One region of the Vibrio sp. JZG10 genome, then DNA from elsewhere that is predicted to be linked to it. Evidence: riboswitches for the same ligand, from Rfam matches in the RefSeq annotation. Region 1 holds a riboswitch; the other holds the start of a gene.
What was found. Region 1 has a riboswitch for lysine ahead of tet(35) (tetracycline efflux Na+/H+ antiporter family transporter Tet(35)). Riboswitches for the same ligand answer to the same signal wherever they lie in the genome.
Positions count from the first base shown of each region.

Region 2: it holds a riboswitch for lysine, as region 1 does, so the genes downstream of both, lysC (lysine-sensitive aspartokinase 3) here and tet(35) (tetracycline efflux Na+/H+ antiporter family transporter Tet(35)) in region 1, are expected to answer to the same signal.

Region 1 covers NZ_JBSUGE010000001.1:463,557-479,243, forward strand. Annotated here, with positions in the region: gene hisIE (bifunctional phosphoribosyl-AMP cyclohydrolase/phosphoribosyl-ATP diphosphatase HisIE) at 1-635, opposite strand, end outside; gene hisF (imidazole glycerol phosphate synthase subunit HisF) at 632-1,405, opposite strand; gene hisA (1-(5-phosphoribosyl)-5-[(5-phosphoribosylamino)methylideneamino]imidazole-4-carboxamide isomerase) at 1,387-2,124, opposite strand; gene hisH (imidazole glycerol phosphate synthase subunit HisH) at 2,137-2,751, opposite strand; gene hisB (bifunctional histidinol-phosphatase/imidazoleglycerol-phosphate dehydratase HisB) at 2,778-3,851, opposite strand; gene hisC (histidinol-phosphate transaminase) at 3,917-4,957, opposite strand; gene hisD (histidinol dehydrogenase) at 4,976-6,268, opposite strand; gene hisG (ATP phosphoribosyltransferase) at 6,274-7,170, opposite strand; His leader region at 7,224-7,361, opposite strand; gene ACWYVB_RS02135 (sigma-54 interaction domain-containing protein) at 7,727-8,680, shown strand; gene tet(35) (tetracycline efflux Na+/H+ antiporter family transporter Tet(35)) at 9,007-10,608, opposite strand; lysine riboswitch at 10,718-10,900, opposite strand; gene ACWYVB_RS02145 (H-NS family histone-like protein) at 11,483-11,890, shown strand; gene ACWYVB_RS02150 (inosine/guanosine kinase) at 12,018-13,322, opposite strand; gene ACWYVB_RS02155 (hypothetical protein) at 13,440-13,709, opposite strand; gene mnmA (tRNA 2-thiouridine(34) synthase MnmA) at 13,898-15,022, shown strand; gene hflD (high frequency lysogenization protein HflD) at 15,033-15,650, shown strand.
Region 2 covers NZ_JBSUGE010000020.1:3,666-19,352, reverse strand. Annotated here, with positions in the region: gene ACWYVB_RS19175 (MSHA biogenesis protein MshI) at 1-868, opposite strand, end outside; gene csrD (RNase E specificity factor CsrD) at 880-2,889, opposite strand; gene ACWYVB_RS19165 (single-stranded DNA-binding protein) at 3,132-3,674, opposite strand; gene ACWYVB_RS19160 (LuxR C-terminal-related transcriptional regulator) at 3,952-4,596, shown strand; gene galU (UTP--glucose-1-phosphate uridylyltransferase GalU) at 4,755-5,627, shown strand; gene uvrA (excinuclease ABC subunit UvrA) at 5,777-8,599, shown strand; gene ACWYVB_RS19145 (PglL family O-oligosaccharyltransferase) at 8,667-10,448, shown strand; gene ACWYVB_RS19140 (pyridoxal-phosphate-dependent aminotransferase family protein) at 10,508-11,629, opposite strand; lysine riboswitch at 11,850-12,028, shown strand; gene lysC (lysine-sensitive aspartokinase 3) at 12,130-13,482, shown strand; gene metH (methionine synthase) at 13,569-15,687, opposite strand, start outside.

The DNA.
Region 1 (15,687 bases):
TACTTATGACGCTCTTTCAACTTGTTCACTACGTCATTCATCGATAAGCCTTGGTCTTGAAGCAATACCATTAAGTGGTAAATCAAGTCTGCTGATTCACACACTAACTCCGCCTTATCGCCCGACGTCGCCGCAAGCGCGACTTCAACGCCTTCTTCGCCCACTTTTTGCGAAATACGCTTGGTGCCACGGGCATAAAGACTGGCAGTATAAGAGGAATCTGGGTCGGCACTCTTGCGGGCAGCCAGTAGCTGCTCAAGTTGATGAAGCCACACCATTTGTGACTCCTCTTGAGGGTCCACATCCCAGCAAGTTGTATTACCCAAGTGGCACGTAGGACCAATGGGATTCACCTTAACCAGTAGCGTATCGTTGTCGCAATCTAGCTGCATGTTCACTAGTTGCAATACGTTGCCAGAGGTTTCACCTTTCGTCCAAAGACGCTGCTTGGTACGAGAGAAAAACGTCACTTGACCTGTTTCGCCCGTTTTTGCCAACGCATCTTGGTTCATGTAACCCATCATCAGCACTTGGCTTGATTGAAAATCTTGTACGATGGCAGGTACCAGACCATCCACCTTTTCCCAGTTGATTCGCTCAGCTAGCGAACTTACTTCGGCGGCTTTTACACTCATAGTCGTACCTCAATGCCTTGTTGTTTCAAATACTGCTTTAATTCACCAATGTTGATGACTTGTTTGTGGAATACCGATGCGGCAAGCGCGCCATCCACATTGGCTTTTTGGTAGGCTTCTGCGAAGTGCTCCATGGCACCTGCACCACCCGATGCAATCAATGGCACGTTACACACTTCACGCACCATATTCAGTTGTTCGATGTCGTAGCCGTTACGCACACCGTCTTGGTTCATCATGTTAAGTACGATTTCACCAGCGCCGCGTTTTTGTACTTCTTGCACCCAATCACGCGTTTCCCATTGGGTCGCTTTGGTGCGTTCTTCATCACCAGTAAACTGGTAAACCTGATACTTGCCCGTCTCTTTGTCGTAGTATGAATCGATACCAACGACGATACATTGCACACCAAACTTATCAGCAAGGTCAGTAATCAACTGAGGGTTCGCCAAGGCAGGAGAGTTAATAGATACCTTATCTGCACCAAACTCAAGAATGCGCGCTGCGTCCTCTGCTGATTTAATGCCACCAGCGACACAGAACGGAATATCAATCACTTCTGCAACGCGAGCGACCCAACTTTTATCAACGACACGCCCATCACTTGAAGCGGTAATATCGTAGAACACAAGCTCGTCAGCGCCTTCTTCAGCATAACGCTGCGCCAGAGGAACGATGTCACCAATGATTTCGTGGTTGCGGAACTGAACGCCCTTCACCACTTGTCCATCACGAACATCAAGACATGGAATTATTCGCTTTGCCAGCATGCAAATGCCTCCTCTGCTGTGAACTTACCATCTAACAGCGCACGACCAACAATCACGCCAGCCACACCACTGCCTTTTAGTGCTTCGATATCCGCTAATGAGCCAATGCCGCCTGAAGATTGAAACTGCACTTGTGGGTACTGTTTACATAGGTCGACGTAAAGCTCAACGTTTGAGCCCTCTAGCGTACCGTCACGAGAAATGTCCGTGCAAAGCACATGCTGTAGACCTACCGTCAGATAATCGTTGATCAGAGCTTCGATAGTCACGCCTGAATCTTCTTGCCAGCCAGAAATGGCAACTTTGCGCGTGCCGTCTTGATCGATGTTGATGTCTAGTGCGAGAACGATTTTCTCTGCGCCGTATTTTTCCATCCAACCTTTCACAAGCTCTGGCTGTTTTACTGCTGTAGAACCGACTACAACACGCTGCGCACCGGCTTCTAACAGATCAATCACGTCTTGCTCTGTACGCACTCCACCACCGATCTGGATGTTCGCTGGTGTGCTTGCTAGTAGCTTTGCAATCAAACCTAGCTGGCGTGCTGTCGTGTCTTTCGCGCCAGTTAAATCCACCAAGTGCAGCCAGTTAGCACCCGCTTGGTGGTACAAATTGAACTGCTCTGCTGGGTCGACTTTGTACTCGGTTACTTGGCCGTAATCACCTTGATAAAGGCGAACCACCTGTCCTTCAATTAAATCAAGAGCTGGAATAATCACACTAAATCCCTTTTATAATTCTAAGAAGTTTTGAATAAGCTTCGCGCCCGCTTTTGAAGAACGCTCTGGGTGGAATTGCACACCATAATAGTTACCGCTTTGAACCGCAGCAGTGAATGGATTTCCGTAATCACATTCGGCAATGGTGTAGTCTCCAACTGGCATCGCAAAGCTGTGCACAAAATAGAAGTACTCACCCTCTTCAATGCCTTTGAACAACGGATTGCCTGCTTTTGCAGAAACGGTATTCCAACCCATATGCGGCAGCGGCAAGTCTCCAGTTTGTAGCAGCTTCACTTCGCCATCACAAAGTCCGAGACATTCAACTAACTCGTCGGCTTTCTGCCCTTTTTCTTGAGACACTTTGCCCAGCAGTTGCATGCCTAAACAGATACCTAGCAGTGGCTTTTCTACCTGTTTTACTAAGCTGATAAGGTCACGTTCTTCTAGGTTCTTCATCGCTTCACTAGCGGTTCCCACGCCCGGTAGAAATAGCTTGTCAGCCGCCAATACAACTTGTGGATCTTTTGAAATCGTTACGTCATAACCTAGGCGTTCAATAGCAAACTTCACCGAAGAGACGTTGGCACAGCCAGTATCGATAATGACAACTTTCTGTTCTGTCACTGTTTTTCTCCTTGCTAACGTTAGCCTTAAAGTACGCCTTTACTACTCGGTAGCTCAGTGCCTTCTACTTTGATTGCTTGGCGTAACGTTCGACCAAACGCTTTGAACAGGCTCTCAATGATGTGGTGATCATTATCGCCAGCAGAAGAAAGGTGCAGCGTACACGCTAGGGTGTCAGTCAGAGAGCGGAAGAAGTGAACCACCATCTCTGTTGAAAGGTCACCTACTTGCTCACGGCTAAACTGCGCGTCAAACTTAAGGTAAGGACGACCAGATAGGTCCAGTGCACATTGTGCCAAGCACTCATCCATTGGCAGGCTAAAACCAAAGCGACCAATACCACGTTTGTCACCCAGTGCTTCTTTCAACGCTTGACCTAACGCAAGAGCCGTATCTTCTACTGTGTGGTGATCATCAATGTGCAGGTCACCTTCCACTTTGCACACCATTTGGAATCCACCGTGCGTCGCAATTTGATCCAGCATGTGGTCAAAGAAGCCAAGACCTGTAGAGATGTCATTGCCGCCTTGCTCATCAAGATTAACCGCAACTTTGATGTCCGTTTCTTTCGTGGTGCGAACCACTTCAGCTACGCGCGCCTTCACCGTCAGATCTTTTAGGATCTGTTTCCAACCCATGGTTTCTGGGTTGTATTGAATGCCACGAATTGCCATGTTTTCTGCAAGTTGAAGATCGGTTTGACGATCGCCAATCACGACAGAGTTTTGGAAATCAACTTTGCCACCTTGAAGGTACTCTTTCACCATGCCTAGCTTAGGCTTACGGCAAGAGCAGTTATCTTCTTCAAAGTGAGGACAAATCAACACGTCATCGAACTTCACACCTTGAGACTCGAAGATCTCCATCATCATGTTGTGCGGTGCATCAAAATCAGCTTGTGGGTAGCTGCCAGTACCCAAACCATCTTGGTTAGTGACCATCACTAGACGGTATCCAGCATCCTGCAACGACAATAGGCTTGGGATAACAAATGGCTCTAGTTTTAACTTATCCAAGCGGTCAACTTGGAAATCAATCGGTGGCTCAACAATCAGCGTGCCATCTCGGTCGATAAATAGGATTTTTTGTTGCTTGCTCACTCGAACTTCCTTATTACTAATCTTGTTTCGTTCTCGGCATAAACCGAGAACGTTGAGAATTCTATTTATGAATAGTAGTTTCTAATGAAACCCAGTGTCTTTTCACACTCGTCGCGGTTACCAACACTGATACGCACGCAGTTCTCAATTGGCGAGTTACGCAGGATAATGCCAGTATCCCAAGCAGCTTTGAAAAGAGCATCGCCATCTGGGAATTTCACCAATAAGTAGTTACCCCACCCTTCAAAAACCTCCAGACCCGGAATCATCGACAAACCAACTTGTAAGTAAGCTCGGTTCGCGTTCAAATCGAGAACTTGGAACTTCGCTCGCGCTAAACCTGCTTCAGAGAGCGCTTGAGTAGCAATTTCAGCAACTGGCACCGGTACTGGATATGGCGCGATCACTTTAAGAAGGACATTAATCAGTTCTTCGTTTGCTAGCGTAAATCCGCAACGAAGACCAGCAAGCGCGAAAGCTTTCGACAGAGTACGCAGAATCGCTAGATTTGGATATTCTGCCAGTAAATCTACTGTTGACGCTTCTGGACAAAAATCGATGTACGCTTCGTCCATGACCACGATTGCGCGGTCTTTTGTCATCTCAAGCAGAGAGACAATATCGTCACGCTTAACTAAGTTACCCGTTGGGTTGTTTGGCGAGCATACGAAAACCAGTTTTACGTTATCCAGACTCGCTTCGATACCTGCGAGGTCTAGTTGCCAATCTGACATTAGCGGCACCGTTTTGCGCTCTACACCGATGGTTTCTGCACTGATGGCGTACATACCGTAAGTCGGTGGGCAGTATAAAATCGCGTCTTCACCCGGTTCACAGAAAGCACGAATCAATAACTCAATACCTTCATCTGCACCGCGAGAAGTCAGCGTTTGTTCTGGCTTCACTCCAGCATATGCGGCGTAAGCAGAAATCAGTTCTTTCGGCTGGCATTCGCTGTAACGATTAAGACGAGCAAAGTCTGTTTTGTATTCATTGTTGAATGGCGATTCGTTGGCGTTCAGCCATACGTCACCTGTACCACCAATTCGGCGAGCCGAAAGATAAGGTGTTAGTTGTTGGACTTGTTTACGCGCTAGCTTTTCCATCTCTTTACTCTCTTATTCTTACTTACTTGCTAATTTTTCTACACGGATAGTAACAGCACGTTTGTGGGCGTCCAGACCTTCTGCTTCAGCCATGGTGACAACCGTTGGCGCAAGATTTTTAAGACCGTCAGCTGAAAGCTCTTGAACCGTCATTCGTTTAGAAAAATCAGCCAAACCTAAGCTTGAATATGTCCGTGTATAACCGTAAGTAGGAAGAACGTGGTTAGTGCCCGATGCGTAATCACCTGCAGATTCAGGCGACCAATCACCAAGGAAGATCGAACCTGCGTTATCTAATAGAGGAAGAAGCTCGCGAGGGTTCTTAGTCTGAACAATTAAGTGCTCAGGACCATAATAATTAGAAATAGAGATTGCTTGGGTGATCGATTCAGCAATAATGATTAAACTCGATGCGAGCGCTTTTTCTGCAATCTCTGAACGAGACAACTCTTTCAATTGACGACGAACGGCATCTGTCACCTGATCTGCAATAATGGCTGATGGCGTCACAAGTACAACTTGAGAGTCAGGTCCATGCTCTGCCTGACTTAGAAGGTCCGCCGCAATAAAATCTGGGTCCGCTGTTTCATCCGCAATCACAAGAACTTCCGAAGGACCCGCTGGCATATCAATCGCTGCGCCACGGAAATCATTGCTCACCTGACGCTTTGCTTCCGTCACATAAGCGTTACCCGGGCCAAAAATCTTATCAACTTTTGATACGGTCTCTGTACCATATGCCATTGCAGCAACAGCTTGACCACCACCGACGTTGTACACTTCATCAATGCCACACAATTTTGCTACGTAAAGGATCTCGTCAGCGATTGGAGGCGGAGAGCAAAGCACAACTTTACGACAGCCGGCAATTTTCGCAGGCACGCCCAGCATCAAAACCGTCGATGGCAATGGCGCGCTACCACCAGGAATGTACAAACCCACTTTTTGAATTGGACGTGTTACCTGTTCACAAAGCACACCCGGTTGAGTTTCGACTTTAATTGGCTGTGGCTTTTGCGCTTTGTGGAATTTAGAAATATTGGCATAAGCTTGCTCTAATGCATTTTTCATTGATTCAGACAAGCGCTCTGAAGCGGCTTTAATTTCCTGAGAAGAAACACGAATGGACTCAGGTTTAACGCGATCAAACTTTTCTGTCAGCTCGTTGAGAGCAGAGTCGCCTTCATTTCTAACTTTAGCGATAACCTCAGACACTGCTGCAGTGATATTTGCACCTTCTGCAATAGCAGGACGTTCTAAGATCGAATCTTGCTGCTCTTCACTTAAAGATTGCCAAACGACTGTTCTCATGATGTTTACTCCATCATTTTTTCAATTGGTAGCACTAGGATTGAGCTAGCACCTAACTCTTTTAGCTGTTCCATGGTTTCCCAGAACAGGTTTTCAGAACTCACTAAGTGAACAGCCATTTTCTGCTTATCTGCAGAAAGAGGAAGAACCGTAGGATCCTCAGCACCAGGAAGTAGTGCTTTGATTTGATCGAGCTTTTCAGCTGGCGCGTGAAGCATGATGTACTTAGACTCTTTCGCTTGTTGTACGCCTTGCATGCGAGTCAGTAGTTTTTCAATCAGTGCTGTTTTGTCTGCATCAAACTCACCGATACGTTGAATCAGCGTCGCTTTAGATTTAAAGATCACTTCCGCTTCTTTTAAGCCATTCGCTTCTAACGTTGCGCCAGTCGATACCAAATCAGCAATAGCGTCAGCTAGACCTGCGCGAGGTGCAACTTCTACAGAGCCAGTTAGCATACATGTGGAGAATGGAACGCCTGCTTCATCCATGTAAGCTTTTAGGAGTTGAGGGTAAGTTGTGGCAATACGCTTACCGGCTAAGTCTTGTGGACCGTTGTACTCTTCATCCTTGTCGATAGCGATAGACAAGCGACAACCGCCAAAGTCAAGTCGACGAAGTTGTACAAACTCACATGGTTCACCCAGAGCTTTACGATCTAGACGAACTTCTTCCAATTCATTTTCACCAATGAAACCTAAGTCAACAACACCATCCATGATCAAGCCAGGGATGTCATCGTCACGAACCAAAAGCAAATCAATTGGCATGTTCTCCGAGTGAACCACTAAACGCTCACCCATTACATTAAATTTTACGCCGCACTGTTTTAGCAGAGCTTGGCTCTCTTTGCTAAGGCGACCTTTTTTCTGAATTGCGATTCTTAAGCGTTGTGTTTGCATTGCTTTTTCCCTGTGCAAGATTTTGATATCTAAGTAATTTTTGAATTAATAAAACTAAAAAACCCTCGAGAGATTGGAGTCTCCCGAGGGTTTAAAATCTGCTTTTACTTTGATTTCACCTCCGGGAGTTTCCTGCCTCCCGGGTATGCGTACATCGCCCGAAAGACTAGATTGGGTGATGATGGTGATGAATGTTCATTACAAAATTACGCATACTTATTTAAGGCTCTATTGAGTTGCTTCGTTAGTAACCACACTAACCAAGGATTCTATATTTTTCAATACTGAATTTAACATTTTCTAGCTGTTTTTTATAATCACTTGATTTCAAAGGATTTAAATTTAACTTCAGTTGAGTATCTTGGTAGAAATTAGGTTTCTATTCAACCCTATTCTTAAAGAAAAAGAAGAATAGTATGAATTTTCATCAAAACAACTATTTAGATCTCACCGCCCTTAGTAATTGACATCATTCTCAATAAAGAGACATCCACTCACGTTTGAGACGACTCATTCAAAACTATTATTTTAGTGGGGCAAAAAATAGTGATTAACCATGAAACTGCGTAACGGTAGTAACAAACAAGCTGTGGATTTCAGCGATACAACACTATACCCATTAATCGGCAATAGTGCATGTATCCAAGAACTTCGCACGGCAATCCAAAAGTACGCTCAATGTGATGCTGAAGTACTCATTCAGGGTGAAACAGGGGTGGGCAAAGGTCTCTGTGCTCGTCTTATTCATCAGTTGTCGAACAGACACTCGGCACCTTTTGTTGAAGTTAACTGCGGCGCAATTCCAAGTGGTCTTATTGCGTCCGAACTTTTCGGTCACGAAAAAGGAGCATTTACAGGAGCGATTTCAGATCGTATCGGTTTTATTCAAAAAGCGCATAAAGGTACCCTATTCCTAGATGAGATTGGTGATATGCCGCCGGATCTACAAATCCACCTTCTGCACTTTTTAGAGAGTAAGCAAATCCATAAAGTCGGCGCTGATAAATTCATTGACGTGGACTGTAGAGTCATTGCTGCGAGCCACGTGGATTTGAAAAATGAGGTTGTACAAGGTGGATTCCGTGAAGATTTATTCTATCGGCTTAATATCTTGCCATTAACTATTCCTCCACTGAGAAAGCGTGGGAAAGATATCCTTATGTTATCAGAACACTTCTTAACAGATTTGTCTCATGGTCAGGTACAAAAAATGTCGGATAAAGTCAAAGCCAAGCTCCTCAAGCATCGTTGGCCAGGTAACGTAAGAGAACTGCGAAATGTAATCCAACGAGCGATTGTCATGTGTGAAGATCACACGCTTCTCGTCGCCGACTTGGGCCTTGATAATAATGAAAGGCAATTACTCCCTTCAGTGGACCAAATTGATCTCGACTACCTACTGCAAGCTATCGAAGAAAATAAGCACAATATGAGTGCGGCTGCACGTCATCTTGGTATTTCAAGAACAACGCTTTATCGTCTAATAAAGAAATACAACTTAAATGTTTAGTTGCTGTACAGGTGTAACGTGACACTGTGTAACAGACAACTCATCATATATCATTTACTTAGCCCCTCATCATAAACCTCTTGATATTACCGCCTTTAAAATCAACAACTTAAACTAGGCATAGTCTTTGCTTAGAGCTAAGAAGAAGTCGGTTGATAGATTTTCTATCACAGCACAGAAAGGAGTGCTCAGAACACAAATAGCTCGCTTTTAACACGAAACGATTATCCCCAAAAACGCGATTGCCCCCCTCACCTAAATCGCGTTAAAAAAAAGCTCCGCTAAATTTAGCGGAGCTTCCTCTTTATTAAAAATACTGAGCTGTACTAGACATTTTGGCACGATGCCATTTTAGACTTCGACAACCAAGAAAGTGCTCCACATACAATAATAAATGTGATTGATGCAGCGATGAATGAGAATGCAATTGACGCAGTCATCCCCAAAGTAATGAAGCCAACACAGGAAACTAGCGCCACGGACAATGCATAAGGCAACTGGGTCGATACGTGATCAATATGATTACAACGTGCACCAGTCGACGACAGAATAGTGGTATCGGAGATAGGTGAACAATGGTCACCAAAAACGGCACCGGCTAAAACTGCACTTAGCATTGGGAGCATTAGCGCAAGATCGGTTGCACCAGCCATATCACCCGCGATTGGAAGCATAATGCCGAACGTACCCCAAGAAGTACCTGTTGAAAATGCCATTAGACCAGACAACAAGAATAGGATAACTGGTAGCCAATGTGGATTGATATTGCCCTGAGCCATTGTAGAAAGGTAAGAACCCGTCTTCATGTCACCGATAACCGAACCGATAGTCCAGGCAAATACCAGGATTAGAATCGCGCCAAACATAGACTTCGCACCAATCCAAAGTGTGCGTGCAATTTCACCTATTGGAAGACCTTGCTTCACAACAGTAAACAGTGCAACTGCTAAGCCAAGCAAGCTACCGTAGATTAGTGATGTACCTACATCTGTATTTTCAAACGCACCTAGAAGCGCAAACTCTTTGCCGTCAGCAGCCAATGCTTGGCCACCCGTGTAAAGCATAGAAGCGATAGTCGCAATAATCAGCGTCACGATAGGAAGTACCAAGTCTGACACTTTACCCTTTTCGCTCTCACGGATATCTAGCTCTTCGTTTAGATCATGCGCTTCTTGAGAGTCGTTTTCTTTGTCTTTATCAAAACCGCGGCCTTGAGACGCAGAGATTTCATGCTCACGCATCTTACCGATATCGAGGCCAAACCACGCCACAGCAAACACCATAAGCAGTGCAAAAACTGCATAGAAGTTCATTGGAATAAGACGAACGTACGCGCCAAGAGCCGAATACTCAGTGATCCCATGTGAGACTAAGATACCGCCGATAATCGTAATAATGTAAGCACCCCAGCTAGAAGCAGGCATGATTACACACATCGGTGCAGCAGTTGAGTCTAGAATGTATGCAAGCTTCGCGCGAGACACATAAAAACGGTCGGTTACTGGACGAGAAATGGCACCAACAGCAAGGCTGTTAAAGTAATCGTCGACAAAAATGAATACGCCTAAAAAGGCAGCAAGAAGTTTGGAGCCGCGTTTACTCTTCACTCGAGATTGTGCCCATTCGGCAAATGCACGAGTACCACCAGATAGCGTTAATAATGCAGTTGTCATACCTAATAAGATTAGGAAACCAACAATGCTCATGTTCCAAGTGTTAATTCCGCCATCTTCAATAAAGACAGAAGAAACTTGAGAACTCACGTAACTAACGGTATCACCGATAGACCAGCTATTAAGTAGAACCGCACCCAGCACGATACCTACACCTAAGGAAACTAATACACGTCGAGTCAGAATCGCCAAAGTCAAAGCGACAATAGGTGGCAATAATGAAACAGGAGAACTAGAAAAATCTATTAAATTCATGATCTTCAAAAACCAAAGTTTGGCTAGAGATCTACTGCAGACAAGTCACGTAGCATACGATACGTGCTCATGTTGAACTTAGCGACAGGGAAGCGAACACTCCACCCAACCCTACAGTAGCGCTCCATAGTTTAATGTGAATATATACTATGGCAGTGTTGTTCCTTTCAGATACAACCCCAGCAAGTAACTTTGATGAGTTACTTACTTCGGCAATCTTCGCCTTCCACTATTATTCATTGGCATCACCCCAATAATAGCTACTCTTCGAGACCGCGCCTCTACGGCAACAACAAACAATTAACCACTAACTGTACAAATTAACAACAAATTGTCTGCAATATTGCATCAGGTAGCAGCCATTGTACTTATGATGAGAGTCAATGCAACACATCAAACTAAATTAAACAAATAAATAATGACTGAGATAATTTATAAACCTTGTCTACTTCAAGTTAGTTTTGTGCAACTGAAATCACATCAATTTTGTTATTTATGAAACATTATTACTACCTTAAAAATATCATGGTTTATCTTGTATCAATAAATTAAGGATATATGACACTCCATCAAAGATGGACGCTTCATATTTTTAAGTAATAACTCAACTTTTTTTATAAAAACCAAGCTGGCTCTATCTCTATACAATAACGAGTGTTGATTTCAATTCTCATCTAATAAGATTTATTTCGAGTGTAATAATATTTATTGCTTTAAAAAAATAGCTAAATTTAAACAAAATCTTGATTTAGTATTTGCACATAAGGAAAAGATAAAGTTAAATATAAGGACTCTTTGTTTATTTATAGATTGGCATTATTTAATCGTAACGATAAAAAGTGCCCAACACATTAACCTTTTAATAGGAATCGTTATGTCAGAGCTGACTAAAACCCTTCTAAATATCCGTAGCCTTCGTGCATTTTCTCGTGAGCTGACTCTAGAACAATTGGAAGAAGCTCTAGATAAACTAACTACTGTCGTAGAAGAGCGTCGTGAAGCAGAAGAAGCAGAACGTGCAGCACAAGCTGAGCAAGAAGCTAAGCTAGCAGAGATCGCAGAGAAAATTGCTCAAGACGGTATTGACGTAGAAGCGCTTATTACTGCGCTATCTGGCGAAACTAAGACGAAAGGCAAAGCGAAGCGTGCACCTCGTCCAGCTAAATACAAATACACAGACTCAAACGGTAATGAGAAGACTTGGACAGGCCAAGGTCGTACACCTTCTGCAATTCAAGAGCAACTTGATGCAGGTAAATCTCTGGATGATTTCCTGATCTAAATTCGCGCTATTTTTAAAAGGCTCCTATTGGGAGCCTTTTTTATTTGTAATGATCCAAATAAAAAAGGCGCATTTTTTAATGCGCCTTTTACTTTAGTTATAGAATGGTTAATTAAACTACTGTGTATTAACGTTCCCAGTATGCTTCTTCTAGGCTATCTTCTCGCTCAGGAAGCCCACGTGACAAACGTGGAGAATGTTGCACGAGAACTTCGTAGCTCGCACGGTTTGCGTATTTACATACTTGAGAAAAAGAAGAGTAAGTTAAATATTCGTTACTGTGCTTGCTTGAATTAGGCACATTTTCTTTATGGTATTTGTTTGCCGCCATATCATGAAGAACAGCAGATAACGCAGCATCACCTGCACCATTGGTATTCTTGATTTTTTCTGGACCACCCATATATGGCGAGATATGTGAGTACACTTTTATTGGTGTTTCACATGTATCTTTTTTCGCCGGACGACTAAATTCATAGCGATTAAATTCAGCGATTGACCCCGGAAGTAATGGTAAAGAAGTTTCGCGCTTCGCGCTGTCTTCCGTATAACCCGCCATAAATAGGCCTACAGGCCCCGCGGTGCACAATACTAGATCTGCCCACTCCAGTGTTTTATCAGATGCAGCAAGTGGGTCTGACTCACCCGTCAGTGCTTCTGCTTCATCTTCATTCATCGCAACGACTGAAACGTTATCTCGAATGAATTCTTGCCAATATTTCGGGTCATCTTGAATAACGAACTTAGTCCCAAGAGTCAGAACAACAGGTACATCATTCTTTTTCGCGTACTCAATCGCTTTCATTGTTGCTTCAGGCATTGGGTCGCCTTCTTTACAACGTACTAAATATGACGTTAGTACAAGCGCCGATGCATTTTTAAAGATTTTTTCTGGAATGCTATCAGGATGCAGTTGGTTCATTTGCCCTTCACTGATCGCAAAAGTACGTTCACCATCTTCTGTAATAAGAGCGAAACAACGACCGATAGCGCCATCAACACCTTGTAGGTAGTTCAAGTCCATGCGGCTTGATGTATTACAAAGGTAACGGTAGCCATAGCTGCCAATTTTGATATCCTGGCTCATCACTCCAAGCAGCGTAGAGCGATCATCTGCTAGCACAGAGTAGTTGTGTAGCGTGTTACCAATTGTGCCACCCGCATACTCATTGGTAATTAAGTTCTCTTCTTTAAGTTGCTGGTACAACTCTTCTGCTCTTTCGTCATCAATAACCAAAGAGTGACCTTTACTCAGACCGTACTTTTCAATCACATCCGTTGTAACTTTAGCTTCAATATCAACCAAAGTTTGGTCAATACCAATGATGTGAGTGCGCGTCATCTTCTTGCTTTCTTGTGCTTGGCTCACCAGCGGGTCACGAGCATGAACAGGAAAATAGTGCTTCGATTTGCGTTGTCCAGGAAATTTCATATTGTCAGTCTGAGTAAGGGGATGAAAAGGAGAACGGATTCTATACCGCTAATAATAAAGCGGCAATAAAAGCAATTATAGCAAACGTTTGCTAGCCACTTTTTTCTTCTAGACTCCTTATTCACCTTCCATAAAACTTAGATCTGGCAGTTGCTCAAGGTGCTCGCAGTAACGCTTTAGGTTGAACTCACCTTCATTTTTCATCACATCGAAAATTTCAATCGACATGGCACATGCCATCATTGCAACCGCTTCTTCTCTAGGTGTCCCTGTCATCATTAAGCGCATTAGCGTCTCTTTAACTTTTAATGGATTGCCGTCCTCAAGTTGGTTTTCAACAATTTCAATCAACTCGGCTTCTTGCATAAACTGGTTTTCTTCGGTCATTTGGACTTTCCTCTTGGATTTTTGCCAACTATGCCATATATACCTCTTCTATACTTGCGAAATTGCCCGTTCGAATTTCTGTTGAAGAAAAATGCAGCGAAACGAATTGTGATTTCGATCTCGGATCTGTCACCGGTCTGTGGATTCTGATAGAATCTGCATCCCGTTTATTTAAGTGGTGTTTAGTAATGTCTGATAACAGCCAAAAGAAAGTCATCGTCGGTATGTCCGGCGGCGTTGATTCATCTGTTTCTGCGTATCTTCTCAAGCAACAAGGCTACCAAGTAGAAGGCCTGTTCATGAAGAACTGGGAAGAAGATGACAACGAAGAATATTGTACAGCAGCAGAAGATCTTGCTGATGCTCAGGCAGTATGTGACAAGCTAGGCATTCATCTACACACCATCAACTTTGCTGCCGAATACTGGGATAACGTATTTGAGTACTTCCTTGCAGAATACAAAGCGGGTCGTACACCGAACCCTGACATTCTTTGTAACAAAGAAATTAAGTTCAAAGCATTCCTAGAATTCGCTGATGAAGTGCTTGATGCTGACTACATTGCAATGGGTCACTACGTACGTCGCTCTTTCCCGGATAACGGTGAGAAACCAGCGATGTTGCGTGGCCTAGATGGCAACAAAGACCAGAGCTACTTTCTATATACACTAAGCCACGAACAAATTGGCCGTAGCCTCTTCCCTGTTGGTGATTTAGAGAAACCTGAAGTACGCCGTATTGCGGAAGAGCAAGGTTTAGTAACAGCGAAGAAGAAAGACTCGACAGGTATTTGTTTCATCGGTGAGCGTAAATTTACCGACTTTCTCGGTCGTTACCTTCCTGCTCAGCCTGGTAATATCGAAACGCCAGAAGGCGAAGTGATCGGTCAACACCAAGGTTTGATGTACCACACACTAGGTCAGCGTAAAGGTCTACACATCGGTGGCCGTAAAGGCGGCGGTGGTAACGAAGAGCCGTGGTTTGTTGGTGAAAAAGACCTAGAGCGTAACGTGCTAATCGCAGTCCAAGGTAAAGACCACCCGATGCTAAAATCAGAAGGTCTACTTGCGTCACAACTTCACTGGGTAGATCGTGAGCCAATTCGCGATGTTATGAAGTGCACAGTGAAAACTCGTTACCGTCAGGAAGATATTCCTTGTACAATCATCCCGATCGATGATGAAAACATTAAAGTGATCTTTGATGAACCACAAATTGCAGTGACGCCTGGTCAATCAGCAGTGTTTTATAAAGATGACGTATGTCTAGGTGGCGGCATCATCGAGCAACGCATTAAATATTCTCAAGCTTAGGAGTCGTTACGTGGCGAATACACTTTATGACCGTACTATCGCTTTCGCTGGTATTTGCCAAGCTGTCGCTTTGGTTCAACAAGTTGCGAGAAACGGGCATTGTGATCAAGATGCTTTTGAAACATCAATCAACGCTATTTTGAACACAAACCCTGCTAACACCGTTGGCGTATTCGGTCGCGAAGCCGATCTAAAGCTCGGTCTGGAGTGTCTGGTTAAAGGGATTGATAGCACCCCATCAGGCAGTGAGATCACTCGTTACATCATTAGCTTAATGGCGCTAGAACGTAAGTTAAGCGCTCGCAACGATGCCATGTCCCAGCTTGGTGACCGTATCCAGATGGCCAAGCGCCAGTCAGAGCATTTTGAACTGCTAGATGATCAAATGATCAGCAATTTAGCAAGCATCTACTTGGATGTTGTTAGCCCTATTGGACCACGCATTCAAGTAACAGGCACGCCTTCTGTACTGCAACAAACGGCAAGCCAACACAAAGTCCGTGCTCTACTGCTATCTGGTATTCGTAGTGCTGTTCTGTGGCGCCAAGTAGGCGGTAAACGTCGTCATCTAATTTTTGGCCGAAAGAAAATGGTCGAACAGGCTCAAATCCTGTTAGCCAGAATGTAGAATACTCTGCTAGCTCGCGTTTATCGCGAGCTACTTT
Region 2 (15,687 bases), on a different contig from region 1:
TAACGCGTCGAGTATTAGAAGCCGCAGCAGCATCTGCTAAAACGTGTCCTGATAGCTCATGTTCTGGTGGTAATAACAGAGAGACTTTAGTGCTTAAACGGTAGTTCAGAGACTGAACAAGCTCACTCTCATCCTCCTCATCACAACACACTTTCAATTGATGCAGCTGCACGTGGCGCAACTGAGAAGAAAGATAATCAATCGAACGTTGCAGTTCTAACGAGAGGCTATCCATCTGTAACTCGCTAGACGGAACACCCGTTAACGGTGGCGTCACACTGCGAATCGAACGATGGAACGCAATAGTATTTTCGACAAAAGCGCTAATACGGAAGTGACCACGCACACTGCGTTGTAATAATAGGAAGTTACCTAGCTCACCTGCGGTCTCTCCCCAAATGTCGTCTTCAGGAAGAATAGCTTCTAATGGCAACTGGGCGCGACTGGCCAGTAACACGATCTTATCCAACATTTTTCGTGATAAGACGTAAGCTTGCACTTTGGTTGAATTGGGTAACTCTACCGCATCTGCAATGATGTCAACGGCACGCTCAGAGATCAGTTCTTTCAACAAAAACGGTAATGCTGCAGGCCATTCTTGGCGCGGCATGACAGGTTTGTCAATTTGATACATCTGATAATAGTTATGAGAAAGGACAACCGTCAGAGAATCATACGCACTCGCAGCAACGCTCAATGCTTGCTCTACGGCTTTCTCCCAATTGGATTCAGAAATATCAAATTGGTATGGGCGGCCACTTTTTATTGAAGATGATAAATAAACGGCGTCTGGCTGAATAACCAAAAAGCAGGAACGACCACCACCAGATGATCGTTTGAGCTTGTCGAGTAGTGCTTTGAAATCCATGATTATTATCTTTATTTTTTACGCCAGCGATTTCGTCTTCCCAATTTCACTTGGGATTCTGATTGAGAACTTGGCAATGCTTGTGGACGAGGAAGAAACTGCTGCTCTGCAGAAAAGTAGCGCCCTTGCCCACCATAAACCCCGAGCTCAATTAACGTGTTGAGCTCGTTTTGATTCTCAATTCCCACTGCTATGATTTTAGTTTTACTGTTTGCCGCGGCACCTAGCATGCTGCGGACAAATAGCTGGTTCTCATGTCGCTGGTCGATTTTTGCTACTAAACTGCGATGAAGTTTAAGGTAACGAATATCCACTTCTTTTAAATAGTGAGTGCTGACGATGGTTCGTCCAGCCTGCCCAACCATTAAGTGGCACCCTAGACCGGCCAGCATTTTAGCGACTGGTCGCATAAAGTCTAAGTGTCTTACAAATTGTGCTTCAACAAACTCAAAACTGAGACACTTTCTCTGTTCACGTGACAACTGTAAGAGTTCATCACGAAACCATTTAAAGTACTCTCGGTTAGAAAAAGGCGTTACATTCAAATTGAGCGCATACGATCTTGAGTTATCAAAATTATCCTTAAATTCTCTTAAGAATTTATTAATAACTGACTTATCCATTTGCGCTTCATAACCAACCTGTCTGATCGCAGAAATAAACCGAGACGCTTTAACAATGCCATTCTCAGGATCGCGAATCCGACATGTTAACTCTTCATATAATGATTTTTTATGCGTTGCGTCACTTATTGGGTGCACAGATTGTGCGTAGAGTATCACATTTTCTGGTGTAAGTGCTGTGTCAAATAACGTTCTCCACCTCACACTTCCGCGAGCTTCTTCATCGTGGTTCCATTTTTTGAAGCGACTCCAATTATTGTTATTTTGTAGTTGCGCACTACGCAAAGCTGTCTCTGCCTCATCGATGATTTGGCTGTGTCGCTCACCCTCTTTATAAGTAGTGATGCCTATATGGCACCAGTTGTCTGGGTCGAGTGGCTCTGGCGGCATTAATTTTTCTAACTGGCGAATGCATTGTGATGCCAAATTAGCCACATCTTTAGCACTTTGATGCGGCAGAAATAACGCAAAATCAGCATCGTAATAACGAGAAAATACAACATCAGGGTATCGCTGAACTAAGTTGGATAATAAACTCCCAACTTCAACAATAAACTCATCCGTAATTTGCTTATCTTGCTCTTCTTCAACCAGTTTCCAGTCTTGAATACGTACTAGCAACACGGCGCCGCGAGCCCCACTTTCTAGTAACGCCGATTCCAGTTTGCTATCAAACAGCACTCGATTGGCGGTACCTGTTAACTTATCAAGGAAGGTTTGAGTTCGAATAAAGGTATCAAATCGGCTTCGCTCTTGACGCGCATCTTGTAACTCTTCAATTAATACATCGAGCGCTTCACTGGCAGTATAAGGCCATTCTTTTTTGTCACCTTTTGCATACTGCTCTACCCGACCAGCAAGGATCATCCTGCCTCGCTCTTCGAGCATTTCAGAGCCTTCTAATTGCTCCTTAAGCCACGCAACGCCGCGCATTAAACAGAAGATGATCAAGATAACGGCAAGCGTGATCGACCAAAGCGCCTGCATTGAGTAGCTGTAACCTAAGTAAGGCGGGATCGCTTTAAAATGAATCGTGTAATCTTGATTGTGAGTCAGTTGGTATTCTGTCTCAAACAAGACTGACGCTTCCATTTGATGAGAAGTATCTTTGAAGCGATAAACAACCGCATTGTTGGTCGACAATGTCATTTCGACAATATTGGAAGCCTGCAGCATTTTCGGCATCCAGCGCTGCATAGAATAAGCAGCGTCAGGATCTTCCATCTCCTTGTCGACCACCTCTACGATCCCTTCTAAATAATGGGTGAGATATTCCTGCCCAAGACGTTTAAAAGAGAGGGTGCCACCGACAAACAAGATAAACATGGCGCAGATGACGATCATGGTGACAAAAGCCACCAGCCGTGTGCTTAACTTAAGAGTTGGGGTATACCTCATGAATACCAAATTCCTTTTTTATTCATCATATACCTTATTGAAATATTTATACTTGATAAGAGTTCATCAAACAATCGGATTCGTCTGATAGTGAGAGGCTGGAGCATAAAGAACATCACACTCATTGATAAGTTTTATTGTTACGCCTAACCTTGCTGAGATAAGCCTTTGAGATCATTAGATAGAGACAATAAAAAAGACCGCGATATTCGCGGCCTTTTCGATTCAAGCATAAGCAGAATTTAGAACGGGATATCGTCGTCAAAATCCATTGGTGGCTCATTGTACTGCTGCTGTGGTTGCTGCGGAGCCTGCTGTTGTTGCTGTTGCTGTTGCTGAGGCGCATTGTACTGCTGCTGAGCTGGTTGTTGAGGCTGACCCCATCCACCTTGCTGCTGCTGTTGACCGCCCATTGGTGCGCCGCCACCTTGACCACGACCGCCAAGCATTTGCATCACGCCGTTGAAGCCTTGAACAACGACTTCAGTTGAGTAGCGATCTTGACCGCTTTGGTCTTGCCATTTACGAGTTTGCAGTTGGCCTTCAATGTATACTTGAGAACCTTTACGCAAGTACTCACCTGCTACTTCCGCAAGTTTGCCGAACAACACAACACGGTGCCATTCCGTTTTTTCGCGCTGTTCGCCAGTCGCTTTATCACGCCATGAATCAGAAGTCGCAATAGTAATGTTTGCTACTGCACCGCCGTTCGGCATGTAACGAATTTCAGGGTCGTTACCTAGATTCCCCACCAAAATAACTTTGTTAATTCCACGGCTGGCCATGATGTGCTCCGTTTCACTCTGGATATATAAAATTTTAGCGCATTAGAATAGCACGCTTTAATGTTTTGATTAAAGTCTAATACCATTGTGATCTAATGAGTCACCTACTAGAACCCAAATCACATTTCAACTTACGCATGTAGCATTTTTGATTCGCTTTGCAGACATCGTTTCGTGAAGCTTTGAATTCGAACGCATTTATTCAGTAAAGCTATGGTTATAACCTCTCTTTAATGCCAACTTATGGCCTTTATTGAACGCTGGGAGATTTGAACACGTGAGAAAGTCGGCTTACGCAAGAAAGCTATTTCTGATCAGTATGGAAGATAATGCGCAAAAAAAGGTGGCGGCACTCGAAAAGTACATTGATATGAGCATCCCGGTGATTTCGACCGAAGCACTAATGGAAGCTAAGCCACAGCATCGTAACAAAATCCTACTGATCGACTTCAGTGAACATAAATCACTCGTTCAATCGATCAAAAACTTACCGCTGGTATGGAAGAACTTTGAAACCGTTGTGTTCAATGTCCCTAAAAGGCTGACCACGGATGAGCTTCTTTCATTTGGTCAATTAAAGGGGCTGTTCTATTCCGAAGATACGCTAGAGCAAATTGGAGAGGGATTAAAAGGCATTGTCAACGGTCAAAACTGGCTGCCGCGTAATGTAACCAGTCAACTTTTACACTATTACCGTAACGTCATTAATACTCATACTGCCCCAGCCACGGTAGACCTAACCATTCGCGAGCTGCAAGTACTGCGTTGCTTGCAAGCTGGCGCATCAAACAGCCAAATGGCCGAGGAATTATTTGTCAGTGAATTCACCATCAAATCGCACTTGTATCAGATATTCAAAAAGCTATCAGTGAAGAATCGCGTTCAGGCAATCGCGTGGGCAGATCAAAACTTAATGTCATGATGCGATGCCGCGACTCTAATGACTGAAATGACGAGTCGCTCATCTTTTTTCCGCACTGAGTCTCACACTTTTTCCTACTTTATTCATGATTCATTGACGACTCTCGTGTTAAAGTTATGCGCAGATTCTTGATAATAACGAGATAGGATATTCCCCCAATGATTAAAAAATGTCTGTTCCCTGCTGCAGGCTATGGCACTCGCTTCTTACCGGCAACGAAATCTATGCCAAAAGAGATGATGCCAGTCGTGAATAAACCGCTTATTGAATACGGCGTAGAAGAAGCAATTCAAGCTGGTATGAACGGCATGTGTATTGTGACAGGTCGTGGCAAACACTCTATCATGGACCACTTTGATAAGAACTACGAACTAGAACACCAGATTAGCGGTACCAATAAAGAAGAGCTATTGGTAGATATCCGTGAAATCATTGAATCTGCAAACTTCACTTACATCCGTCAACGCGAGATGAAAGGCTTAGGCCACGCGATTCTGACCGGGCGTGAACTGGTGGGTGACGAACCATTTGCCGTCGTTCTTGCTGATGACCTTTGTGTCAACGAAGAAGAAGGCGTGCTAGCTCAAATGGTGGCGCTATTTAAACAGTTTCGTTGTTCTATCGTTGCCGTACAAGAAGTCCCAGAAGATGAGACTCACAAATACGGCGTTATCTCTGGTGAAATGATCAAAGATGACATCTACCGCGTAGACGACATGGTAGAAAAACCTGAGAAAGGCACGGCACCAAGCAACCTTGCGATCATTGGTCGCTACATTCTGACCCCTGATATTTTCGAACTGATTGAAAACACAGAGCCAGGTAAAGGTGGTGAAATTCAAATCACTGACGCGCTGCTTAAACAAGCAAAAGCGGGCTGTGTCTTGGCTTACAAATTCAAAGGCAAACGCTTTGACTGTGGTAGTGTTGAAGGTTACATCGAAGCAACCAACTACTGTTTTGAAAACCTGTATCTAAAAGATGAAAAAGCTTCAGAGTTAGGTAAACACGCAACACAAAAAGCGGTATAAAGCATCGTCGTAGTACGAAATTATTGTTTCTAAAGCCCAGCATTATGTTGGGCTTTTATTTTTACTGTTTTTTTATCCAGTAATTTTCTTTGCACATTTCTCACACTATGTAATACTTGCCCCACTTGGTTATACATAGAGCAAAAACGATGGATAAAATAGAAGTTCGCGGTGCCCGAACCCATAACCTCAAAGACATTAATCTTACAATCCCTCGCGATAAACTGATTGTCATTACTGGACTAAGTGGCTCCGGTAAATCCTCTCTCGCTTTCGATACATTGTATGCAGAAGGCCAACGACGCTACGTAGAGTCTCTCTCTGCCTACGCTCGTCAGTTTTTGTCTCTGATGGAAAAACCCGATGTCGACCATATTGAAGGGTTATCACCCGCGATTTCTATTGAACAGAAGTCTACTTCTCATAACCCGCGTTCAACCGTCGGTACAATTACCGAAGTCTACGACTACTTGCGTCTGTTGTATGCTCGTGTAGGCGAACCACGCTGTCCAACGCACCATGCCCCTCTTGCCGCACAAACCATCAGTCAAATGGTGGACAAAGTTTTGGAGATGCCAGAAGGCAGCAAAATGATGCTGTTGGCCCCTATTGTCAAAGAGCGTAAAGGTGAGCATGTTAAAACGCTTGAGAACCTGGCGGCTCAGGGCTTTATTCGTGCGCGTATTGATGGAGAGACATGCGATCTATCTGATCCTCCAACGCTAGAGCTACATAAAAAGCACACCATTGAAGTCGTGGTAGACCGCTTTAAAGTTCGTCCAGACCTGCAACAGCGCTTAGCAGAATCTTTTGAGACAACGCTCGAATTATCAGGCGGAATTGCGGTTGTCGCGCCAATGGGTGGCGACGGTGAAGAGATTATTTTCTCCGCCAACTTCGCTTGTCCACAATGTGGTTACAGCATGCAAGAGTTAGAGCCGCGACTTTTCTCATTCAACAACCCTGCTGGTGCGTGTGGCACTTGTGATGGTTTGGGTGTGCAGCAATACTTCGATCCAAGCCGAGTAATTCAAGATGATTCATTAAGCTTGGCACAAGGTGCGATTCGCGGTTGGGATCAAAAGAACTACTACTACTTCCAAATGCTCACGTCATTGGCTGATCATTATGGTTTTGATCTCCATGCCCCTTTTAATTCTCTGCCAAAGAAAACGCAAGATGTCATTCTAAAGGGCTCAGGTCGTACTGAGATTGAGTTTAAATACATCAACGATCGTGGCGATATTCGCGTTAAGCGCCATCCATTCGAAGGTATTCTGAATACACTAGAACGTCGCTATCGTGATACAGAATCCAACTCTGTCCGTGAAGAGCTTGCGAAATACATCTCCACTAAATCTTGTTCAAGCTGTGGTGGTACTCGTCTTCGCCTTGAAGCACGTAACGTGTTTATTGCTGATACGACACTGCCTGAGATTGTTGAACTCAGCATTGCTGATGCATTGGAATTCTTCCATTCCTTGAAACTGGAGGGTCAACGCGCCCAAATCGCTGAAAAAGTGATGAAGGAAATCAACGATCGCCTGCAGTTCTTGGTTAACGTTGGTTTGAACTATCTGAACCTGTCTCGCAGCGCCGAAACGCTCTCTGGTGGTGAAGCTCAACGTATTCGCTTAGCCAGCCAAATTGGTGCGGGTCTTGTTGGTGTGATGTATGTTCTGGACGAACCTTCGATTGGTCTCCACCAGCGAGATAATGAACGCTTATTAAAAACGCTTACTCATTTGCGCGATTTGGGGAATACCGTACTCGTGGTAGAACACGATGAAGATGCTATTCGCTGTGCGGATCATGTCATAGATATCGGTCCTGGCGCTGGCGTACACGGTGGTAATGTTGTCGCGGAAGGCACCATGGAAGAGATAATCGCAAACCCGAATTCTCTGACAGGTCAGTACTTAAGTGGCGTTAAAGAAATAGCAGTACCGAAAGATCGCACGCCGCGTGATCCGAAAAAAACGGTTGAGCTCTTAGGCGCAACAGGTAATAACCTTAAGAACGTTAATCTCTCTATTCCTGTTGGGTTATTCAGCTGTATTACAGGCGTATCTGGTTCAGGTAAATCAACGCTGATTAATGATACTTTCTTTAAAATTGCCCACACCCAACTCAACGGAGCAACAACGGCTCAGCCTTCACCTTATAAGTCGATTAGAGGTTTAGAGCACTTCGATAAAGTTATCGATATCGATCAAAGCCCAATAGGTCGTACACCTCGCTCCAACCCTGCTACTTATACGGGGATCTTTACCCCAATCCGTGAACTGTTTGCAGGCACACAAGAGTCGCGTTCTCGCGGTTACAAGCCTGGACGTTTTAGCTTTAACGTACGCGGTGGTCGTTGTGAGGCCTGTCAGGGTGATGGTGTCATTAAAGTTGAAATGCATTTCCTACCAGACGTTTATGTGCCATGTGATGTATGTAAAGGTAAGCGCTACAACCGTGAAACACTTGAAGTTCGTTACAAAGGCAAAACCATTGATGAAGTGCTAGAAATGACAGTCGAAGACGCCCGAACGTTCTTTGAACCCGTACCTGCTATAGCACGTAAGCTACAGACTCTAATGGATGTTGGCTTGTCTTACATTCGCCTAGGTCAAGCGGCAACGACACTCTCCGGTGGTGAAGCACAGCGTGTGAAACTAGCGAGAGAGCTATCCAAGCGTGATACGGGAAAAACCTTGTACATTTTGGATGAACCAACAACCGGCCTGCACTTCCATGATATCCAGCAGTTGCTCACTGTATTGCACAGACTTCGCGACCACGGAAATACTGTCGTGGTGATCGAGCATAACCTAGATGTCATTAAGACTGCGGACTGGATTATCGATCTAGGGCCTGAAGGGGGACAGGGTGGCGGCGAGATAATCGCTCAAGGCACACCTGAAGATGTGTCGCAAATCGAGGGTTCGCACACAGCTCACTTCCTTAAGCCTATGTTGAAGTAGAAAAAACAGGTAAAGTACCGAGACCAGCAAGTGCTGGTCTTTTTTCATTCAAAACAACGCAATAACTATGGCTACTATACATGTAAGTGGAACAAAGCTTTCTCCCGAAAAAGTACAGGTTCCCCTCAATCGCAAGTTTCTCATTGCCTTGGCAACACTATTTGTGTTGGCAATGCACTTTTTCATGCCCAACCCCGGCGGTTCAGGACTTTCACTTTCCTTCAATGCGACAACTTGGATTGCTTTTAGCTTTGCATTAGGCATTGGGTGCTACCAACTCGCGAATAATCGAGCGCTACGTTACTCAAAATTAACCATCGGCTTGTTCATTAGTGCTCTTATCATGACGGTGCCCATTCTGTACCCAAATGCGAATAGCAGTTTGGCAGCCAACAAGCTCATTGGTCTGTGGTGTGGCGTCCTGTTTTTTATTGTCTTACAACAATTTCATTTCAGTAATAAACATCGCCAACGCCTGTTATGGTTCATTGTCCTTGCGGTTGTTATCGAAGCCATTTTTGGTCTGACACAATATCTGTATCTCAAACCAGGCAATCCGTTTGGCTACGACACGATGGCCAATCGTCCTTATGGTATTTTCCAACAGCCTAATGTAATGGCCAGTTTTCTTGCGACAGGATTGGTGATTGCCAGCTATTTACTTGCACGTCAGCCCTACAAATACGACCGTAAGTTAAGCGATGTTTATCTTCTCTATGCCGTGCCAGTTTTAACCTTACCACTAATTGTGGCGTTGGCTTCACGCACTGGTTGGTTAGCCTCGGTCATCGCCGTTTTGTTGGTCATCCCATACATGTATCGCTTTGCGACCAAAGGGCGCTTTATCCGCTGGGTTACGTCGCTTGTCACTGGGCTCGCACTCTCAGTCGTTGTCATGTATCTTGCCTTTCCTGATGGAAGTGGGTTAGCCGCAGAAAAAGTAAACATGGAGTCTCCTCGAGCGTATACTTTTCCGCAAACATTAGACATGGTGATTGAAAAGCCTTTTACTGGCTATGGATATGGCAAGTTTGAATCTGAGTACATGCTGTATACGGCTCGTCAACATGCCCTAAATGAGAATTACCCAGCTGGTTTGCCAGCCATGGATCATCCGCATAACGAGCTACTTTACTGGGGAGTAGAAGGTGGTTTGCTGCCAATACTCGGCATCTTCTTAGCGATGGCACTGGTACTGTATCGAATCTATCAAGCCAAACGCGGAACTCGTCTTGCGTTGCTGGCCTTGTTTATACCTATCGTATTGCACTCACAACTGGAATACCCTTTCTACCACTCTCTCGTACATTGGTTGATCTTCGTTATCCTGCTGTACTGGGTCGATCAGCGCGTCTCTCGTTATCGACAAGTCGGCTTTAGTAATGTGACCAAAAGCTTGCTGCGAGTCTTTAGTTTGGTACTTCCCGTTACGTTTACGTTTTACATGGTAAGCGCATTGCATACGAACTATGTATTGACGAAGTTTGAGACCACTAGGCCAACTAACCCTGATATTCTGAATCAAGTCAGTAACCCTGTAGTTTGGAAAGACAGGTTTGATTGGGATGTCTATAGCACGTTTTTAAACATTGGGCTGTACCAACAAGACGCAACCTTGATTCAGCCTTATATCGATTGGTCGCTAAAAATCATCAAAGATAAGCCTCGCCCTGCATTTTATAATAATTTGATTTTGGCCTACCAAGGCTTAGATGACTCAAGTAAAGCGGAGCAAATCAGAGCTGAAGCGCAGTTTTTGTTCCCGAAGATTGATTTCAGTGACGTCAATTACCGACCACCTTCTCAAGCAATCTCTGCCTCACCAGCACCCACTTCAGGTGCAGAGTAATAAGTACAAAAAAGCGAAGGGATGACCTTCGCTTTTCTTTATCTCATTGCGGTATAGCTTTATTCAGTGAGTGACTCTTCTAACGCTTTTAAGCACAGTGCAACGTTTTCAGGTCGAGCGCCGTAACCCATTAAGCCAATACGCCACGCTTTACCAGCTAATGCCCCGAGGCCTGCACCAATTTCTAGGTTATAGGTTTCTAGCAAGTGAGCACGAACTTTTGCTTCATCAATTCCTTCAGGCACGTAAATCGCATTTAATTGCGGCAAACGATGGGCTTCGTCCACAACAAATTCAAAGCCTAACTTTTGTAGGCCATTTTTGAGTTTTTCATGCATCAGTTGGTGACGAGCCCAAGCGTTTTCTAATCCTTCATTTTTCAGTATCAGTAAAGCTTCATGAAGCGCATACAAGCTATTAACTGGCGCCGTATGATGGTAACTACGCTTGCCTTCTCCACTCCAATACCCCAAAACTAAACTCTGATCGAGGAACCAACTCTGTACTGGTGTTGTTCTTGCTTGAATCTTTTCAATCGCGGCAGGAGAAAACGTCACTGGTGAGAGCCCTGGTACACATGACAAACATTTTTGACTGCCAGAGTAAACCGCATCCAGTTGCCATTCATCCACTTTTAACGGCACACCACCAAGTGACGTCACCGCATCAACAATAGATAATGCATTATGCTGTTTCGCCAGCTTACCCAATGCTTGAGCATCACTGACTGCACCAGTTGAGGTTTCCGCATGCACAAAAGCAAGAATTTTTGTATCTGGGTGCTGTTCGAGTGCTTGCTCGACTTTATTAATGGAAACAGGCGTCCCCCATTCATCATCGACGATAACAACTTCACCACCAGCACGGACGACATTTTCGCGCATGCGTTCACCAAATACACCGTTACGGCAGACGATCACTTTATCGCCTTTCTCGATCAAGTTTACAAAGCAGGTTTCCATCCCTGCACTACCTGGCGCTGAAACCGCAATAGTGAACTCATTGTCAGTTTGAAAGGCATACTTCAATAGCTGCTTGAGCTCATCCATCATACCGATAAACAGAGGATCAAGGTGACCTACCGTAGGACGGCTTAGTGCTTGTAACACTTGAGGATAAATATCAGAAGGACCAGGTCCCATTAAAATACGGTGAGGCGGAATAAAGCTTTGGATCGACATGTCAGCTCCTTGATTATCTTTTATCCTGAGCATTCTAAAAGTTCTATTCAATAACATGGCTCAGGTGTAGGGTTCTTCACCCTAATAGATTTTTCCTCTATCAGCAATTAGCCGTAAGTATGGAGGTCAAACCAGTGTCACAAAATCGTTAATAAAAAACACCATAAAGGTTGAAATATTGATTGACATTAAGGCCTCAAAACCGTTCAATGTTTGAGCTTTATGTAGAAGAGGAGCGCTACCCAGGTAGATGATTTGTGGAACCGCAATTCCAACACCAATCATTGAGGGGGAGTAGTGCCGAGGTAAGTCAAAGTTGCAGGATTTGACTTGTCGGTTGAATTGGGCTGAATCCCATCAACTGTCATCAGCGCAGTCTGATGAAGGGCTTCTGAGGGTAAATTTTTCAAATAGCATTCTAAATACCTCTCTTTTTGCTCTGTTCCTTTTCTCACTAAACATTGGATGTACAATTTTTTAGGAAGTCGTGGGAGAACGCAGTGAGCGCATTTAACGTAGCTAAATTCGGTGGAACCAGTGTTGCTAACTTTGAGGCAATGAGTCGTTGCGCCACCATTATCGAAAACAATCCAAATACTCGACTGGTCGTGAGCAGCGCTTGCTCTGGCGTCACCAACCTATTGGTAGAACTCGCCAACGGTGTTCAGGATCAAACGCACCGTACTGAGCTGCTGCAAAATCTGGCCAACATTCATGACGCCATTTTAACTCAGCTCGAAGACAGCACGAAAACTGCTGCCGAGGTGTATGGCATATTAGATACCGTAACCAGCCTGGCCGAGGCTGCATCTATCCAAGCTAGTGCGAAGTTAACCGATCATTTAGTCGCATGTGGCGAACTCATGTCGACGCATATTCTAACTCAGTTAATGTGTGAGCGAGGCATTCAAGCTGTGCGCTTTGATATCCGCGATGTGCTGCGTACTGATGACAACTTTGGTCGCGCGGAGCCAAACATTGAAGCAATTTCGACGCTTGCGCAAGATAAACTCGTACCACTTTGCCAACAATCCGTTGTTGTTACTCAAGGCTTCATAGGATCTGACGAAGCCGGTAATACAACAACACTAGGTCGAGGAGGCAGCGATTACAGCGCCGCCTTAATTGCTGAGAGCGTCAAAGCGGCAGGGTTAGAAATATGGACTGATGTTCCGGGCATCTACACAACAGACCCGCGAATTGCGCCAAAAGCCTCACCAATTCCCGAGATCAGCTTTAGTGAAGCTTCAGAAATGGCTAACTTTGGCGCTAAAATCCTTCACCCTTCTACGCTAGTACCCGCATTGCGCCACGACATTCCGGTATTTGTAGGGTCATCGAAAGAGCCAGAAAAAGGGGGAACTTGGATTCGCCACCAAGTCGAAAGCTCACCGTTGTTCCGTGCGCTAGCTTTGCGTTGTAACCAAACCATGGTAACGCTACGCAGCGCCAACATGTTCCACGCATACGGCTTCTTAGCAAAGGTCTTTGAGATCCTTGCAAAGCATAAGATCTCGGTCGATTTGATCACGACATCTGAAATCAGTGTATCGTTAACACTTGATCAAACCGATACATCCGGCGGCGCGCCGCAGCTGCCGCAAGCTGTACGAGAAGAGTTAGAAGAGTTATGTAAGGTAGAAGTTGAACATGACCTATGCCTCGTTGCTCTCATTGGTAACAACATGAGTGAGAGTAAAGGCTACGCGAAACAGGTTTTTGGCACGCTAGAAGACTTTAACCTACGCATGATTTGTTATGGCGCTAGCCCTCACAACTTATGCTTCTTGCTCCATGAATCGGTATCGAAACAAGCCATACAAAAACTCCACACCGAGTTGTTTGAGAAGTAAGTTCAACTCAATAAAACAAAGGGCTGCGTATCTGCAGCCCTTTGTTGTTTAAATAGTTGTTACATTTGAACGAGGTAAACATCAATTTAACCGTTAATGTTTGGCCCTAACCATTTTTCAGCCTCGATCCTATCCCACCCTTTGCGATCGGCGTAGCTCTCTAGCTGATCTTCTTGGATCTGTGCGATCGCAAAGTAACGTGAGTCAGGATGAGAGAAATACCAACCAGAGACTGACGCGCCCGGATACATTGCATAGCTGGAGGTTAGAGTCATGCCAATATTCTCTTCCACATTAAGTAGCTCCCAAAGCGGTCCTTTTTCAGTATGCTCAGGGCACGCTGGATAACCCGGCGCAGGGCGAATACCTTGGTATTTTTCACGAATGAGATCATTGTTAGATAAATCTTCATCCGCAGCATAACCCCAAATTTCTTTACGGACACGCTCATGCAAATACTCAGCAAACGCTTCGGCTAGGCGATCCGCCACCGCTTGAATCATAATTGCGTTGTAATCATCTCCCTGTGCTTTGTATTCATCAGCAAGCTCTCGTTCACCAATACCACCAGTGACAGCAAATGCCCCTATCCAATCATGTTTACCCGACTCTTTAGGTGCGATGTAGTCAGACAAACAATAGTTGAACCCTTTTGGTTTCTCAGTCTGTTGACGCAAGTTACGCAGTACTTTCACAACGTCGGTACGAGTTTCATCAGCATAAACTTCAATGTCGTCCCCCACGCTCGCAGCAGGGAATAAGCCACACATTCCACGCGCTTTTAACAGGCCTTCTCGCTCAACTCGGTCAAGTAACTCGTTGGCATCTTCGAATAAACGTTTTGCTTCTTCACCGACTTCTTCATGTTGGAAAATTGTTGGATACTTACCTACAAGTGACCAAGTCATAAAGAATGGTGTCCAATCAATGTATTGACGTAACGTGGCAACATCAAAATCATCGAAGATATGAATACCAGGCTTAACAGGCACTGGAGGGGTGTAAGTTTCCCAATCGATCGCAACTTTATTCGCTCGAGCCGCTTCTAATGTCACTGGTTTGGTTCTCGGTTTCTTTCGATTATGTTGATCACGTACTCGTTCGTAATCAGCTTCAAGTTTTTCAACAAATTCAGGGCGACGTTCATCTGACAATAGAGAAGTACATACGCCCACTGCACGTGAGGCGTTATTCACGTAAACAACTGGATGCTTGTAATTTTGCTCAATCTTTACTGCTGTATGGGCTTTTGACGTTGTTGCGCCACCGATGAGAAGAGGTAAGTTAAAGTCGAGACGCTCCATTTCTTTTGCAACATGCACCATTTCGTCTAATGAAGGCGTGATCAACCCTGACAAACCAATAATATCGACGTTCTCTTCTTGCGCTACTTTTAAGATCTTTTCGCAAGGAACCATGACACCAAGATCGATAATTTCGTAGTTATTGCACTGCAATACAACGCCAACGATATTTTTCCCGATATCGTGTACATCACCTTTGACCGTCGCTAGCAAGATCTTACCGTTTGTTTGTCCCACCTGCTTTTCTGCATTGATGTAGGGCTCGAGATGCGCTACTGCTTGCTTCATCACTCGGGCAGATTTTACGACCTGAGGAAGGAACATTTTACCTTCACCAAACAAGTCTCCGACGACGTTCATCCCATCCATGAGTGGGCCTTCAATCACCTCTAATGGCTTTGAAGCGTTGACACGAGCCTCTTCGGTATCATCAACGATAAACTCGGTTATTCCTTTCACTAGCGCGTGCTCTAAACGCTTTTCAACAGGCCAAGTTCGCCATTCAAGTGCAGAGGCATCCTCCTCTTTACCGACTCCTTTGCCTGCATATTCCGCCGCAATATCTAACAACCTCTCAGTGGCATCATCACGACGGTTAAGAACGACATCTTCCACAGCCTCACGCAGTGTTTCAGGCACGTTGTCATAGATTTCTAACTGACCCGCATTCACAATCCCCATATCCATGCCATTCTTAAAGCAGTGGTAGAGGAATACGGCATGAATCGCTTCACGCACATAGTTATTCCCTCGGAAAGAAAATGAGACGTTAGAAACACCACCCGAGATCATCGCGTGTGGTAAATCACGTTTGATATCGCCAACGGCTTCAATGAAATCCACCGCGTAGTTATTATGCTCCTCGATACCCGTAGCAATGGCAAAAATGTTTGGGTCAAAT